Regions from separate parts of the Mesorhizobium sp. B2-9-1 genome, predicted to be linked through region 3. Evidence: predicted binding sites of a transcription regulator. Region 3 holds the regulator's gene; each other region holds the start of a gene.
The links. Region 3 encodes PhoB, which activates phosphate uptake and scavenging genes when phosphate is short. Its sites were predicted from a motif close to TGTCATNNANCTGTCAT; they were not measured.
Positions count from the first base shown of each region.

Region 1 (3,250 bases), on a different contig from region 3:
CCATCCGGCGACGACGACGCACAAGAACCTGAGCGACGAGGCCCGCGCCGAGCTCGGCATCGGGCCAGGCACGCTGAGGCTTTCGGTTGGTCTGGAAGACACCGACGATCTGCTGGAAGATGTCGAACAGGCGCTGAAGGCAGCAAAAATAGAAGGCTGAGAACGCCGCGGCCGGAGCCTTCCAGAGCCGCAATTCCGGACGGAAAACCGTTTCACACTTTTCCTGGAATTGCTCTAGGCGAGCTCCTCCAGCTCGGTCATCGCCTTGGTGCGGATGGTCATGGCATTGCCGCGCCATTCGACGGCACCGCCGAACCAGGCGCGCGCCCAGATGGCGGGCAGCAGGGCATCGCGCACGATCATCGCGGTGACGCTGCGCGGCGACAGGTACCAGCCCTTCGCAAAGGCCAGCAGCCATTCCGGCAGGTAGGCGATCGCCAGCACGCCAAAGGCCGTCGTAGGCAGGCTGACGCCGGCGCTTGCCGCGGCGATCAGCGCCAGCAGCAGCGGCACCGCAGCGCCAGTCAGGATCTCCGGCGCGAAGAACAGCGGAAAGGTCACCCGGCGCAGCCGCGCCCAGCGCGCTTGGCGCGACCAGATCTCGGCGAAGCTGCGCAGTCCAAGCGGCTGCTCGAATGGCGAGGCGACGAGGTTGACGTTGAGCCCCAGGCCGTTGACCAGCTTGGTGGCCGCCGCGTCCTCGGCGATCTCGGCGGCCAAGGCCTGGATGCCGCCATTGGCGTCGAGCATCGGCTTGTTCCACAGCATGCTCTTGCCCTGGGCGAAGCCAAGGCCAAGCGCCTCGCCGGCATACTGCCAGCGCGCCTGCAGCGTGTTGAGGAAGGCGCATTCGACTTCGGCCCAAAACCCGTCTGGCCGCGAGCCGATCGGCGTCGAGCAGACGAGGCCGGTATCCGGCCGCCATGCCGCCATCAGGTGCTGGACATAGTCTCTCGGCATCAGCACGTTGGAATCGGCGAGGATCACCCAATCGTGTCGCGCCGCCTGCCAGCCCTTGACGCAGTTGTTGAGCTTGGGATTGGCGCTGACGCGATCGTCGCCGATCAGCAGCCGCGCAGGAATTTTGGGGTGGCGCGCGATCGCCGCATCGATCAGTTTGACCACCGGGTCTTCGGCATGCGCGACGCAGAAGATCAGCTCGTAGCGCGGCCAATCGAGCGAGAAGGCGCGCTGCAAGGTCTCCGGCGTGAACGGCTCGACGCCACGCGACGGCACGATGATGGAGACCTGCGGCCGCGCGCTGGGGAGCGGCGCGATGACATGCCGCCGCTTCAGCCGCGACGAGGCGAGCAGGATGCTGGCGAGATTGAAGGAAAGAAGCGCTGACGAAGCCAGGCCGGCTGCGATAGTCAGTTCCATCGAGATCTGGTCACTCCCGATAGAGAGTTTCACCGTTTCACGCAAACGGCGACCCACTCCATCTCCTTGTTTTCACGCGATTCCTGACGGAAGGCTACGGCGAAGGCGCCGAGCCTAACCGCTCGCGCTTTTCCTGGAATTGCTTTAGGCCGCACGCGACCGTTTCAACTGTTACAGAGCGTCCGAGTCGCCCGGCGCGGTTTGTGCACACCAACATTGTCATGTGTCACTTAAATGACATTGTTTTTCGGCACCTGCGCTTACAAGGCTGGCAGGATGGTCGGCGCTGCCTCTATCAAGAGCGGAGCGTGGCATATTTTCCGCGGCGGCAACCGGAGTGGCCCATGTATCGCGCAGTTACGCGCAACATCGAAGTGCTGGTCAGGCCCTTCTATCTGGAGGACCGCTCCGATCCGTCCGAGAACCGCTATGTCTGGGGCTATCAGGTGACGATCGACAACCGCTCCGACGAGTTCGTGCAGCTTGTGTCGCGCTACTGGCATATCACCGACGGCCAGGGCCGGGTCGAGGAGGTGCGCGGCGCCGGCGTGGTCGGCGACCAGCCGGAACTCAATCCCGGCGACAGCTACCAGTACACCTCGGGCTGCCCGCTCTCGACGCCATCAGGCATCATGGTCGGCCACTACACGATGCGCAACGGCCGCGGCGAGACGTTCGATATCGCCATTCCGGCTTTCTCGCTCGATATGCCGGGGACAAGGCGCACGGTGAATTAGGCGTCGGCGACAGCCTCTTTCTCCCCGTTTTACGGGGAGAAATGCCCGGCAGGGCAATGAGGGGCAGCGCCGGGCTTCTGAGATTTTCCTTGAGGCGGACGACCGCGTCGCCAGCGTGTCGCTATGATCGCCAACGTTGGCGCCGCCCCTCATCCGCCCTTCGGGCACCTTCTCCCGTGGAACGGGGAGAAGGAACAGGGCGTCACTCCTTCGCGAATTCGGCCGGGTCGAAGTCGTATTGGGTCGAGCAGAACTCGCAGGCGACATGGATGCCGCCCTCTTCGGTCGATTCCTTGATCTCCTCAGCCGAAAAGCCTTCGAGAATGCCGCGGATCTTGTCGCGCGAGCAGGAGCACTGGTCGGCGACAGGGACGCCGCGGAAAACGCGCACGCCATGTTCGTGGAACAGCCGGTAGAGCAATCGCTCGGCGCCCACCGTCGGGTCGATCAGCTCGGTCGGCTCGATGGTGCCGAGCAGCGCCAGCAACTCCTGCCAGGAATTGTCGGCCGGATGGTCCGCGACGTCACGCGGATCGCCGTCGCCGCCGGAAATATCGGGAACGCGCATGCGCTCCGGCGATTGCGGCAGGAATTGCGCCAGAATGCCACCGGCGCGCCACTGCTCGCGCGCGCCGGCCGGGCCGGGCGTGACCAGCTTGGCGACCGACATCTTGATATCGGTCGGGATCTGCTCCGACTGCCGGAAATAGGTGCGCGCGGCGTCCTCCAGCGAGGTGCCGTCGAGCTGGACGATGCCTTGGTAGCGCTGCGTATGCGCGCCCTGGTCGATCGTCAAGGCCAAGACGCCGTCGCCGAGCAGCGCCTGCTGCGAGGTCTCGCCGGCGGCGGTTAGCGCCTGCAGCCGGTCGGCATCGAAGCGCGCATAGGCGCGCAGCGCATGCGGCGTGGTGAAATCGGCCACCAGCATGTCGACCGGACCGTCGGTGCGGGTCTGCAGAATAAACTTGCCTTCGAACTTCAGCGAAGTGCCGAGCAGCACGGTGAGCACGCAGGCTTCCGCCAGCAGGCGGGCGACGGGCTCAGGGTAATCGTGGCGGCTCAGAATAGCGTCGAGCATCGGCCCGAGCTGCACGGTGCGGCCGCGCACATCGAGCGGCGCGACCTCATAAGGC
Region 1 covers NZ_VFTP01000002.1:588,205-591,454, reverse strand. Annotated here, with positions in the region: gene FJW05_RS07025 (O-succinylhomoserine sulfhydrylase) at 1-160, shown strand, start outside; gene FJW05_RS07020 (ceramide glucosyltransferase) at 235-1,380, opposite strand; gene apaG (Co2+/Mg2+ efflux protein ApaG) at 1,725-2,117, shown strand; gene FJW05_RS07010 (Hsp33 family molecular chaperone) at 2,320-3,250, opposite strand, start outside.
Region 1: a site for PhoB is predicted at 1,604-1,620, ahead of FJW05_RS07020 (ceramide glucosyltransferase). Genes of this name have one in related genera too.

Region 2 (3,250 bases), on a different contig from region 3:
TCGAGACGATCGGAACCACCGGCACGGATTTCGCGACACCGGCCAGCGCCTCGCGCATGATGTCGGCGGCCGGCGTCATCAGCGCCGAATGAAAGGGGGCGGAAACCTGCAGCATCAGCGCTCGCTTGGCGCCTTTTTCGGTGCACAGCTTCGCCGCCTGCTCGACCGCCGGCCTGGCGCCGGAGATCACCAGCTGGCCGCCGCCATTGTCGTTGGCGACCTGGCAGACGGAGCCGTTGCCGGCCTCGCGAGCTGCCTCGGCGCAAGCGGCCTCGACGTCGGCCTGTTCCAGCCCGATGATCGCGGCCATGGCGCCCTCGCCGGCCGGCACAGCCGCCTGCATGGCGTTGCCGCGCGTCCGAAGCAGCCGCGCCGCGTCGCCGACCGAAACAAAGCCGGCGGCGGCAAGCGCGGAATATTCACCAAGCGAATGGCCGGCGACATAGGCCACCTTGTCCTTCAAAGAGAAGCCGCGCGCTTCGAGCGCGCGCATCGCCGCCAGCGACACCGCCATCAGCGCAGGCTGGGCATTGGCGGTCAGCGTCAGCCGCTCTTCCGGTCCTTCCCAGATGAGTTTCGACAGTTTTTCGCCGAGCGCTGCGTCCACTTCCTCGAAGACGCGGCGCGCTTCGGGGAATGCATCGGCGAGGTCCTTGCCCATGCCGACGGCCTGGCTGCCCTGTCCCGGAAAGGTGAATGCGACGGCCATTTGAGGTCTCTCCAGAGGCTGGTTTTGTCTGCCTCTGGCGCAAGGCGGACAGCCAAGTCAAGCCCGCAGGCGTCTCTTCGGCCCGCATTTCAGCCGCAAGAACCGGCTGACTCCCCTGTTCCAAAAGGCCTTTTTGGCGATCACACCTGATGAAAACCGCTCACGTTTAGTTTGCTGGCTCTTCTTATTTCCGCCACAGGCGCTAGCTTTGCGTGACATTTCGATGACAGTGGCGTGACGCGAGTGGAAGACGCGTGACAAGGGCCGGGGAAGCAAAGTGGCAAGGATCAGGAAAGGCGCGGCCAAACCCGCGCCGCAATTTTTGGAAGACGATCCGTCCACCGGCTATTTGCCGGGACGAGCCTGGCCGACCGTACGCTACGGGCTGTCGACGCTTCTTGCCTCAGCCCTGCTCGTCTTCGCGATCGAGCTGATCGTACGCGGCGATTTCTTCGGCACAGTCGATTTCTTCATGCAGCCCTTCAAGCCCGGCTGGACCACCATCATCGTCTTCGCCCTGGTGCTGCTCGGACTGGACGCCATACTCGGCCGCAGCCACCAGAGCCTGATGATCGTGGCGCCGCTGACGCTGGCGCTGGCCTTTGTCGGCCACCAGAAATCGCGCTATCTCGGCGACCCGCTCTATCCCACGGATTTCCTGTTCGCCCGCCAGATCGTGGCGCTGATGCCGCTCCTGGTGCGCGAGCGGCCGTGGACGGCCGTCATGCTGGCGGTCGGCATCGTCGGCGGTCTGACGCTGCTCGTCTACGGCTGGCGGACCTGGCGCCGGCGGGTGCCGATCCTCAGCCGCAAGGGCCGCCTGGCGCGGCTGGCGCTTGCCGTGCCGCTGCTCGCCTTCTTCGTCTCGATCATGGACTACGCCACCTTCTCGTGGACGCGCGACCGGCTGCAGATCATCCCGATCATGTGGGACCAGAAGGAGAATTACGCCTCCAACGGCTTTGCGCTGGCCTTCGCGATGAACGTGCCGATGGCGCATGTCGCGGCGCCGCCCGGCTATTCCGAGAAGACGATGGCCGCGATCCAGCGCCCCGACGTCGCCGCTTCCGTGCCGGACGAGAAGCCGGATATCGTGGTGGTGATGAGCGAATCCTTCTGGGATCCGACGCACCTGCCCGGCGTCACCATCAAGCCCGACCCGATCCCGACGGTCAGGGCGTTGCGCTCCGGCTCGATGTTCTCGCCCGAGTTCGGCGGCATGACCGCCAATATCGAGTTCGAGGCGCTGACCGGCTTTTCCAACGCCTTCCTGCCGGCCGGCTCGATCCCCTATCAGCAATATGTGCGCACCCCGACCCCGTCGCTGGCGACCTTCCTGAAGAGCCAGGGCTACCGGGCGCGCGCCATCCATCCCGGCACCAACTGGTTCTGGAACCGCGGCGCCGTCTATGCCGATTTCGGCTTCAACGACTTTCGCTCCGAAGAGACGCTGCCGCCGATGGAAAAGCGCGGGCCGCTGGCTTCCGACGCGGCGATGACCGACGAGATCATCCGCGAGGCCGACGCCAGCGACGATCCGGTGTTCCTGTTCGCCGTCAGTCTGCAGAACCACGGTCCTTACGAGCCCTACCGCTACTACAACCCGACGCATTCGATCGGCGCGCCGATCAGTTCCTGGGCGCGGGAATCGCTGCTTTCCTATGCCGAGGGGTCGGCCGACGCCGACCGCGGCCTGCAGCGCCTGATCGACTGGGCGAAGGCCCGCCAGCGGCCGACCATCATCGCCTTCTTCGGCGACCATCTGCCGCCGCTCGGACCCGTCTATGTCGAGACCGGCTTCCTCAAGGACAATGTCGCGCCGCGCAAGGAGCCGGCGGTCGCCGCGCTCGAACACCACGATACGCCTTTGGTCATCTGGTCGAACCGCTCCGGTCCGGTCGAGAACATCGGCTCGGTGAGCCCGGCCTTCCTGCCCTACCATATCCTGACCACGGCAGGCATCAGCCACCCCTATTACACTGGCTTCCTCGGCGCGCTGCGCGAACACTATCGGGTGGTCGACCGCAACCTGCTCCTGTCGCCCGTGGGCGAAGCAACGCCGGATTGGGCGAGGCAGAAGCAGATCGATCCGAAGATCAACGATTTCCGGCTCATCCAATACGACATGATGTTCGGCAAGCGGCTCTCGGCGCCCGACTTCTTCCCCGAGACAGTGAGCAGGCTGGTCGCGCATACGAGCTGAGCTGAGCGGCGGTCACAGCCGATCGCGGCTATCCCGGTCCGTGGCGGGAAACGATGCTTCGATGCCGGGCCTTGGAAAAGTTTTGTCGCTGCGATTTAGAGCAATTCCAGGAAAAGTGTGAGCGGTTTTCCGTCCGGAATTGCGTAAAAAACAAAGAGACAGGGCGTTTCGCCGTTTCCGTGAAACGGTAAAACGCACTGAAAGTCAAAAGCCTGGAACGGGCTGGACCTTTCCACTCAGCCGAGCGCCAAGAGTCAAAGCGGCCGGAAAATTCTTGATCACCGCGCGCATGGCCGACGCGCCACCTGGCCCAAGCGCTATTGTGGCAATCAAGGCCG
Region 2 covers NZ_VFTP01000018.1:49,136-52,385, forward strand. Annotated here, with positions in the region: gene fabD (ACP S-malonyltransferase) at 1-709, opposite strand, end outside; gene FJW05_RS23350 (LTA synthase family protein) at 987-2,912, shown strand; gene FJW05_RS23355 (NAD(P)/FAD-dependent oxidoreductase) at 3,117-3,250, opposite strand, start outside.
Region 2: a site for PhoB is predicted at 922-938, ahead of FJW05_RS23350 (LTA synthase family protein). Genes of this name have one in related genera too.

Region 3 (3,250 bases):
CCGCTTCGGCTGAGCTCATACGAGGACATCATCATGGCCGAACATACCGTCGCTTCTTTCGACGAGGATCTGAGACAGATCAGCCGGCTCATAAACGACATGGGCGATCTCGCCAGCTCGATGGTCGGCGCTTCGACCAGAGCCCTGCTCGAGACCGACAATGCCATGGCGCAGCGCGTCGTTTCCGACGATGCCATCATGGACGCGCGCCAGCGCGAGCTCGACGACCGCGCCATCACGCTGATCGCCAAGCGCCAGCCGATGGCCGATGATCTGCGCAACGTGGTCGGCTCGATCCGCATGGCGGGCGACCTCGAACGCATCGGCGATCTCGCCAAGAACATCGCCAAGCGCGTCGGTTCGGTCGGCGTCAGCGCCGCGCCGCGCGATCTCACGCATTCGATCGATTCCATGGCGCAGCTGGTACTGATCCAGGTCCAGGCTGTGATCCAGGAATATACGGTGGGCGACGCCACGGCGCTGGCCAAGCTTCGCAACGACGACGAGCGCATCGACGTCAAATACACATCCGTCTTCCGCGAGCTCCTGACCTACATGATGGAAGACCCGCGCAACATCACCGCTTGCACGCATCTTCTGTTCTGCGCCAAGAATCTCGAGCGCATCGGCGACCATGTGACCAACATCGCCGAGAACGCCTATTATGTGCTGACCGGCACGCAATTGCCCGCGAATCGTCCCAAGCAGGACGAGACGACAATGTCGGCGCCGGCGGCCTGACGAAGGGTATCTGCCAATGATCGCGCCACGCATCATGGTGGTGGAGGACGAGGAGCCGCTTGGGGTGCTGCTCCGCTACAATCTCGAATCCGAGGGTTACCAGGTCGAAGTGGTGACCCGCGGCGACGAGGCCGAAATCCGCCTTCAGGAAAACGTTCCCGATCTGCTCGTGCTCGACTGGATGGTGCCGGCAGTTTCCGGCATCGAGCTCTGCCGGCGCCTCAGGATGCGGCCCGAGACCGAGCGGCTGCCGATCATCATGCTGACCGCGCGGGGCGAAGAAAGCGACCGTGTTCGCGGCCTCTCGACCGGCGCCGACGACTATCTGGTCAAGCCGTTCTCGACGCCGGAGTTCATGGCGCGCGTCAAGGCGCTGCTGCGCCGCGCCAAGCCGGAGGTGCTGTCCAGCGTGCTCAAGGTCGGCGACATCGTGCTCGACCGCGAATCGCATCGCGTCTACCGCAAGAAGAGCGAGATCAGGCTCGGCCCGACCGAGTTCCGCCTGCTCGAATTCATGATGCGCCACCCCGGCCGGGTTTTCTCGCGTAGCCAGCTGCTCGACAATGTCTGGGGCGAGACGATCTATATCGACGAGCGCACCGTCGACGTCCATGTCGGCCGCCTGCGCAAGGCCGTCAACAACGGCCGCATGCCGGATGTCATCCGCACCATCCGCGGCGCGGGTTACGCGATCAGGGAAGATTAGGCCCAGGGCGCCGCAGTCCTGACGGGCCATGCACTTCCAGCATCCACGCTGGTGAGTAGCCGAGACGCTTGTGCCTCGTCATCCACGGGCGGAGCAAGGAGCGAAGCGACGCAGCGCAGACCCGAGGATCCATTCCGTGACGTCGACGCGCCGCGGCGGTCCAGAATTTTGCACCGCTGCGCTCGACGCGTGAGGTAACGGCATGGATTCCAGGGTCTCCGCGACGGAGCTTCGCTCCTGCTCCGCCCTGGAATGACGAAGCTGTGGGGCCTTCGCTAATTTCAAGCGTCTGCTGCTGTCCCCGGACCTCTTCAAGGCTGCCTCAGGCCACGTTCTTGCCTGCGGCACCCGCTCTCGCCTGGCCTCCCGGCGCGAAAATTTCCTGGTCGACGAAAGTCAGCGCGCGCATGGCGCAGCCTTCGCGGATCAGCGGCAACTCGTTCGGCTCGGTGTCGAAGGAGATCGATTCCGAGTGCTGGCCGCCGGCGGTCTGGGCGATCGCCTCGCGCAGCGCCGGCTCGATCAGGTCGAAGGCGGCCGCGCTGACGCCGACCATGGCGACGGGCGCCGGATCGATGAGGGCGAACAGGCTGCCGAGACCGAAACCAAGCGCTTCGCCGGCCCGGCGATAAGCCTCCCGTTCGGGGCCGTCCCTCTCGCGCGCCTTCGCGGCAAGGGCCCGCATGTCGGCGTCGCCGACGTCGACCGGCTCGGCGTCCTCGCTCATTTTCATGGCGCTGCGCCAGATCGCATAGTTGCCGGCATAGGCCTCGACGCAGCCGCGGCGGCCGCAGCGGCAAAGCGCCCCGCCCGGGCGGTGAATCATGTGGCCGAACTCGCCGCCGGAGGAATGCGTGCCAGTGAACAGCGCACCCTTGAGCACGAGACCCATGCCGATGCCGTGCGACAACAGGATGGCGATGAAGTCGTCGCGATAGCGCTCCGGGTCGCGCCATTGCAGCGCCACCGCCATCATGTTGCAGTCGTTCTCCATGGTGGTGGAGATGCCGAATTCCTTCTCGAGGATGTCGGCGAAAGGAATGTCTGTCAGCGGCGTTATCGGCGACCAGAGCATGGCGCGAGCATTAGAATCGGTGATGCCCTGAATGCCCATGGCGATGCGGGCGACGCTGCCAATGTCGAGGTCGGGATCCTGCAGCCGGCGCCGCACGATCGCCACGCATTCGCCGATCAGCTCGTCGCGGGGCATGACAAGCGTGTCCAGGCGCTGCTGCTCCTCGGCAACAACCTGACCGGCATAATCGATCACGGCGACCGACAGAAAGTTCAGCGACAACACCACGGTCAGCACCGCGGCGGCTTCAGGGTTCAGCGCCAGGCCGATCTGAGGCCGACCGCGTTTCAACGCCGTCGGCTCGCTGGCCTTGCTTTCGGTGAGAATGCCCTCCTGGATCAGGTCGGCGGAGATCGCCGAAATGGTCGAGTGGCTGAGACCGGTGGTGGCGGCAATTTCGGTTCGTGATGGCTGACCGGCGCGGCGTACCGCCGAAATCACCATGGCGCGGTTGCGCCGGCGCAAATCGTCGTGGCGGATTCCGACCGACATCGTTTCGCACGTCCTCCCCGGTCATCGCGGCCTTGTGATAATGCCATGGCCTGTCGCTGACACGCTAGGGATTGTGGCAGAAGCCAGGGGCTATGTCATTATTTATTGCGGATGCCGAAAAAAATGCCTGAGCCCATCAAAACCCATCAGAATCTCGGTTGACAGCGTCGTTGTGCTGGACCACTATTTTTTTGAGGCTCGAAAAAAAGCCTCTATGCCGGCCTTCGGGCCAGTCT
Region 3 covers NZ_VFTP01000006.1:200,429-203,678, reverse strand. Annotated here, with positions in the region: gene pstB (phosphate ABC transporter ATP-binding protein PstB) at 1-13, shown strand, start outside; gene phoU (phosphate signaling complex protein PhoU) at 34-741, shown strand; gene phoB (phosphate regulon transcriptional regulator PhoB) at 758-1,447, shown strand; gene FJW05_RS14490 (ROK family protein) at 1,770-3,014, opposite strand.

Region 4 (3,250 bases), on a different contig from region 3:
AGGCCCTGGTCGAGCGAGATCGGCAGCAATTCATATTCGGCCTCGCGCGCTTCCAGCGTGTAGTGGATCTGCTGAGTGATGAAACGGGCCTGATGGCGGCTGTCGCTGACGGCAAGAGCCTTCATCACCTGCCAGCCCGACCAGTTGGAGCAGCCGATATAGCGGATCTTGCCCTGATTGACCAAGGTGTCGAGCGCCGCGATCGTTTCCTCGACCGGGGTGAGCCCATCCCATTGGTGGACGAAATAGACGTCGATGACGTCGGTCCTGAGCCGCTTCAGGCTCTTTTCGCACTCGCGGATCAGATGATGGCGCGACAGGCCTTCGTCATTGGGGCCGGTGCCGATACGCATGCGCGCCTTCGAGGCGATCAGCACATCGTTCTTGCGCTTACCGCCAAGCGCCTCGCCGATGATCTCTTCCGACAATCCGTTGGAATAGACGTTTGCGGTGTCGATGAGGTTGATGCCGGCATCGATGCAGGTGTCGATTATGCGTTTGGCTTCCGAAAGATCCGAATTGCCGACGGCGGCGAACGGACCGGTGCCGCCGAAGGTCATGGTGCCAAGCGTCAATGTCGAGACTTTCAAGCCGGATCGGCCGAGCGTGCGGTATTCCATGTCGGTCCTCGCAATTTGTTTTGAAGAAGCGCCGTGGCGAGCGCCGGAAAAGAGGCGAGGGATTTGTAGGACAATTCCCGCCGCTTGTCGCCCCGCTATCGATACGCGGTCGATCACATATCTTCCATATCGATGCAACTGCCGGGCGATTGCAATAAAACCGTCATTGCGCCTCTGTATCTCAGTCGGCTTACGGAGTGTCCGGCCGGGGCTTCCGAAGCGGTGATGGCTGACAGGCAGACGGAGCAGCGCGATGAATGAACTGAAACCGAATTCCGGGGCCAAGGACTGGCTGGAGGCCGAGCTCGAGGATACGCTCGACGAGGACTATGAGCTGGAGCTGTCCGAGCCGGCGCTCTCGCTCGAGATCGCCAAGATCTACAAGAAGTCGCATCCGCCCTCCATCGAGCGCATGACCTATTTTCGCGAGCTGCTCAGGCTGCAGTCGGAGCTGATCAAGCTGCAGTCCTGGGTCGCCTACCACAAGAAGAAGCTGGTGGTGGTCTTCGAAGGCCGCGATTCCGCCGGCAAAGGCGGCGTCATCAAGCGCATCACGCAGCGGCTCAATCCGCGCATCGCCCGTGTCGTGGCGTTGCCGGCGCCGACCGAGCGCGAGAAGTCGCAATGGTATTTCCAGCGCTACGTGCCGCATCTGCCCGCGGGCGGCGAGATCGTGCTGTTTGACCGCTCCTGGTATAACCGCTCCGGCGTCGAGCGGGTAATGGGCTTCGCCAATGGGGACCAGGTCGAGGAGTTCTTCCGCGACGTGCCCGAATTCGAGCGCATGCTGGTCCGTTCCGGAATCACCCTGGTAAAATACTGGTTCTCGATCACCGACGAGGAGCAGCAGATGCGCTTCTTGATGCGCATCCACGATCCGATGAAGCAGTGGAAGCTCTCGCCCATGGACCTGCAGTCGCGCGTGCGCTGGGAGCAGTACACCAAGGCCAAGGAAGAGACCTTCGCCCGCACCAACATTCCGGAAGCGCCCTGGTTCATCGTCGAGGGCAACGACAAGAAGCGGGCGCGGCTGAACTGCGTCGATCATCTGTTGCAGCAGATGCCCTATGAGGAGGTTCCGCACGAGGAAATCACGCTGCCGGAGCGCGTCTTCAACCCGCAATATGAACGCCAGGTCCTGCCGCGCGAACTCTACGTGCCCGAGAAGTATTGAGCGCCTTCCTTCTCCCCTTGTGGGAGAAGGTGGATCGGCGCGCAGCGCCGAGACGGAAGGGGTGTTGGAAGAAATGAGGCGGTGACGATTTCCAGCTCGTTGCCAAGCTGGAGCACCTCTCATCCGACCTCGCTTCGCGAGGCCACCTTCTCCCACAAGGGGAGAAGGAGAAGCCTGGCCTACGCCCGCCCAATCATCACATGCGTCGCATCGGAGGTCGCAACCTGTTCCGTGCACTGATACCCCAGCTTCAGCATGTCGAGCCCTGCGAACAGATGCTCCCCTGAGCCGAGCAGGATAGGCGAGATGACCAGATGCATCTCGTCGATCAAGCTCTCCTGCAGATACTGCCGAACGGTCGAGACGCCGCCGCCGACCCGCACATCCTTGCCGCCGGCCGCTGCCTTCGCCTGTTCGAGCGCCGAATGGATGCCGTCAGTAACGAAGTAAAAAGTCGTGCCGCCTTCCATCTCGATCGGTGCGCGTTTGTGGTGCGTCAGCACGAAAGTCGGAACATGATAGGGCGGGTTGTCGCCCCACCAGCCTTTCCAGTTGTCGTCCGGCCATTCGCCACGGCTCGGCGCGAACATGTTGCGGCCGAGGATCCACGCGCCGACATTCTCGAAGCTGCGGACCGCAAAATCGTTGTCGGTATCCGTGGTCCCGCCATCCTTGCCGATCATCTGGTGGAAAGAGCGGGTCTTGATCATCCATTTGTGCAGATTTTCGCCGCCGACGCCCAGCGGTGTGTCGAGGCTTTGGTCGGGACCGGCGCCGTAACCGTCGAGCGACAAGGTGAAAGCGTTGACACGCAACTTGGACATGACTGCCTCCTAGACCAGTTGTAATTTGAAATCAGTCTTTGGAGTAGCTTGACTGATTGCGAAATGCAAGCGGTATTTTCTGGCACCATCGAGTCGGGCATTGTCGGGATCGTCGCAGGAATGGTAGCTGCCCGGGAATATTGGTGCGAAAGGCGGTAAGGGATGCCGTCGCAATTTTCGTCGAGAAACGCGATTAGCTGGGCAACTCTCGGTCGGCTGCATCAAGGATGCGTTCAATGGCAACGCGTAGCGCCGGCAAGTTGTCTGTCACGACAGCCCAGACAATGGCTTCGGAAGTCTTGTGATATTCATGACGCAGGATGTTGCCTATGCCACGAACCTGTTTCCAGGAAATTTCTGGGGCAAGAGCGATTAGATCGTCAGGAATGTGCCGGGTGGCTTCGGAAATAATCTCGATACCGCGCTCGATGCCGTGGCGGAGCAGCCAATCACTACGGAAATCTTCCAGTGTCTTGCCGGTCGTCGCAGCATCGATACCATCCAGAGCCGCAACGATCTCGGCGAGGATCGGCTTGATCCGACGCGGAGCCATCAAAATATACGCACGGCCGATCGTTCGATATCAGCTTTCAACATCGGATGAAGACTATCCCGCGTAGTAATGTCGATTT
Region 4 covers NZ_VFTP01000008.1:35,212-38,461, reverse strand. Annotated here, with positions in the region: gene FJW05_RS16305 (aldo/keto reductase) at 1-620, opposite strand, end outside; gene ppk2 (polyphosphate kinase 2) at 874-1,794, shown strand; gene FJW05_RS16295 (dihydrofolate reductase family protein) at 1,974-2,618, opposite strand; gene FJW05_RS16290 (HepT-like ribonuclease domain-containing protein) at 2,812-3,171, opposite strand; gene FJW05_RS16285 (nucleotidyltransferase domain-containing protein) at 3,171-3,250, opposite strand, start outside.
Region 4: a site for PhoB is predicted at 771-787, ahead of ppk2 (polyphosphate kinase 2). Genes of this name have one in related genera too.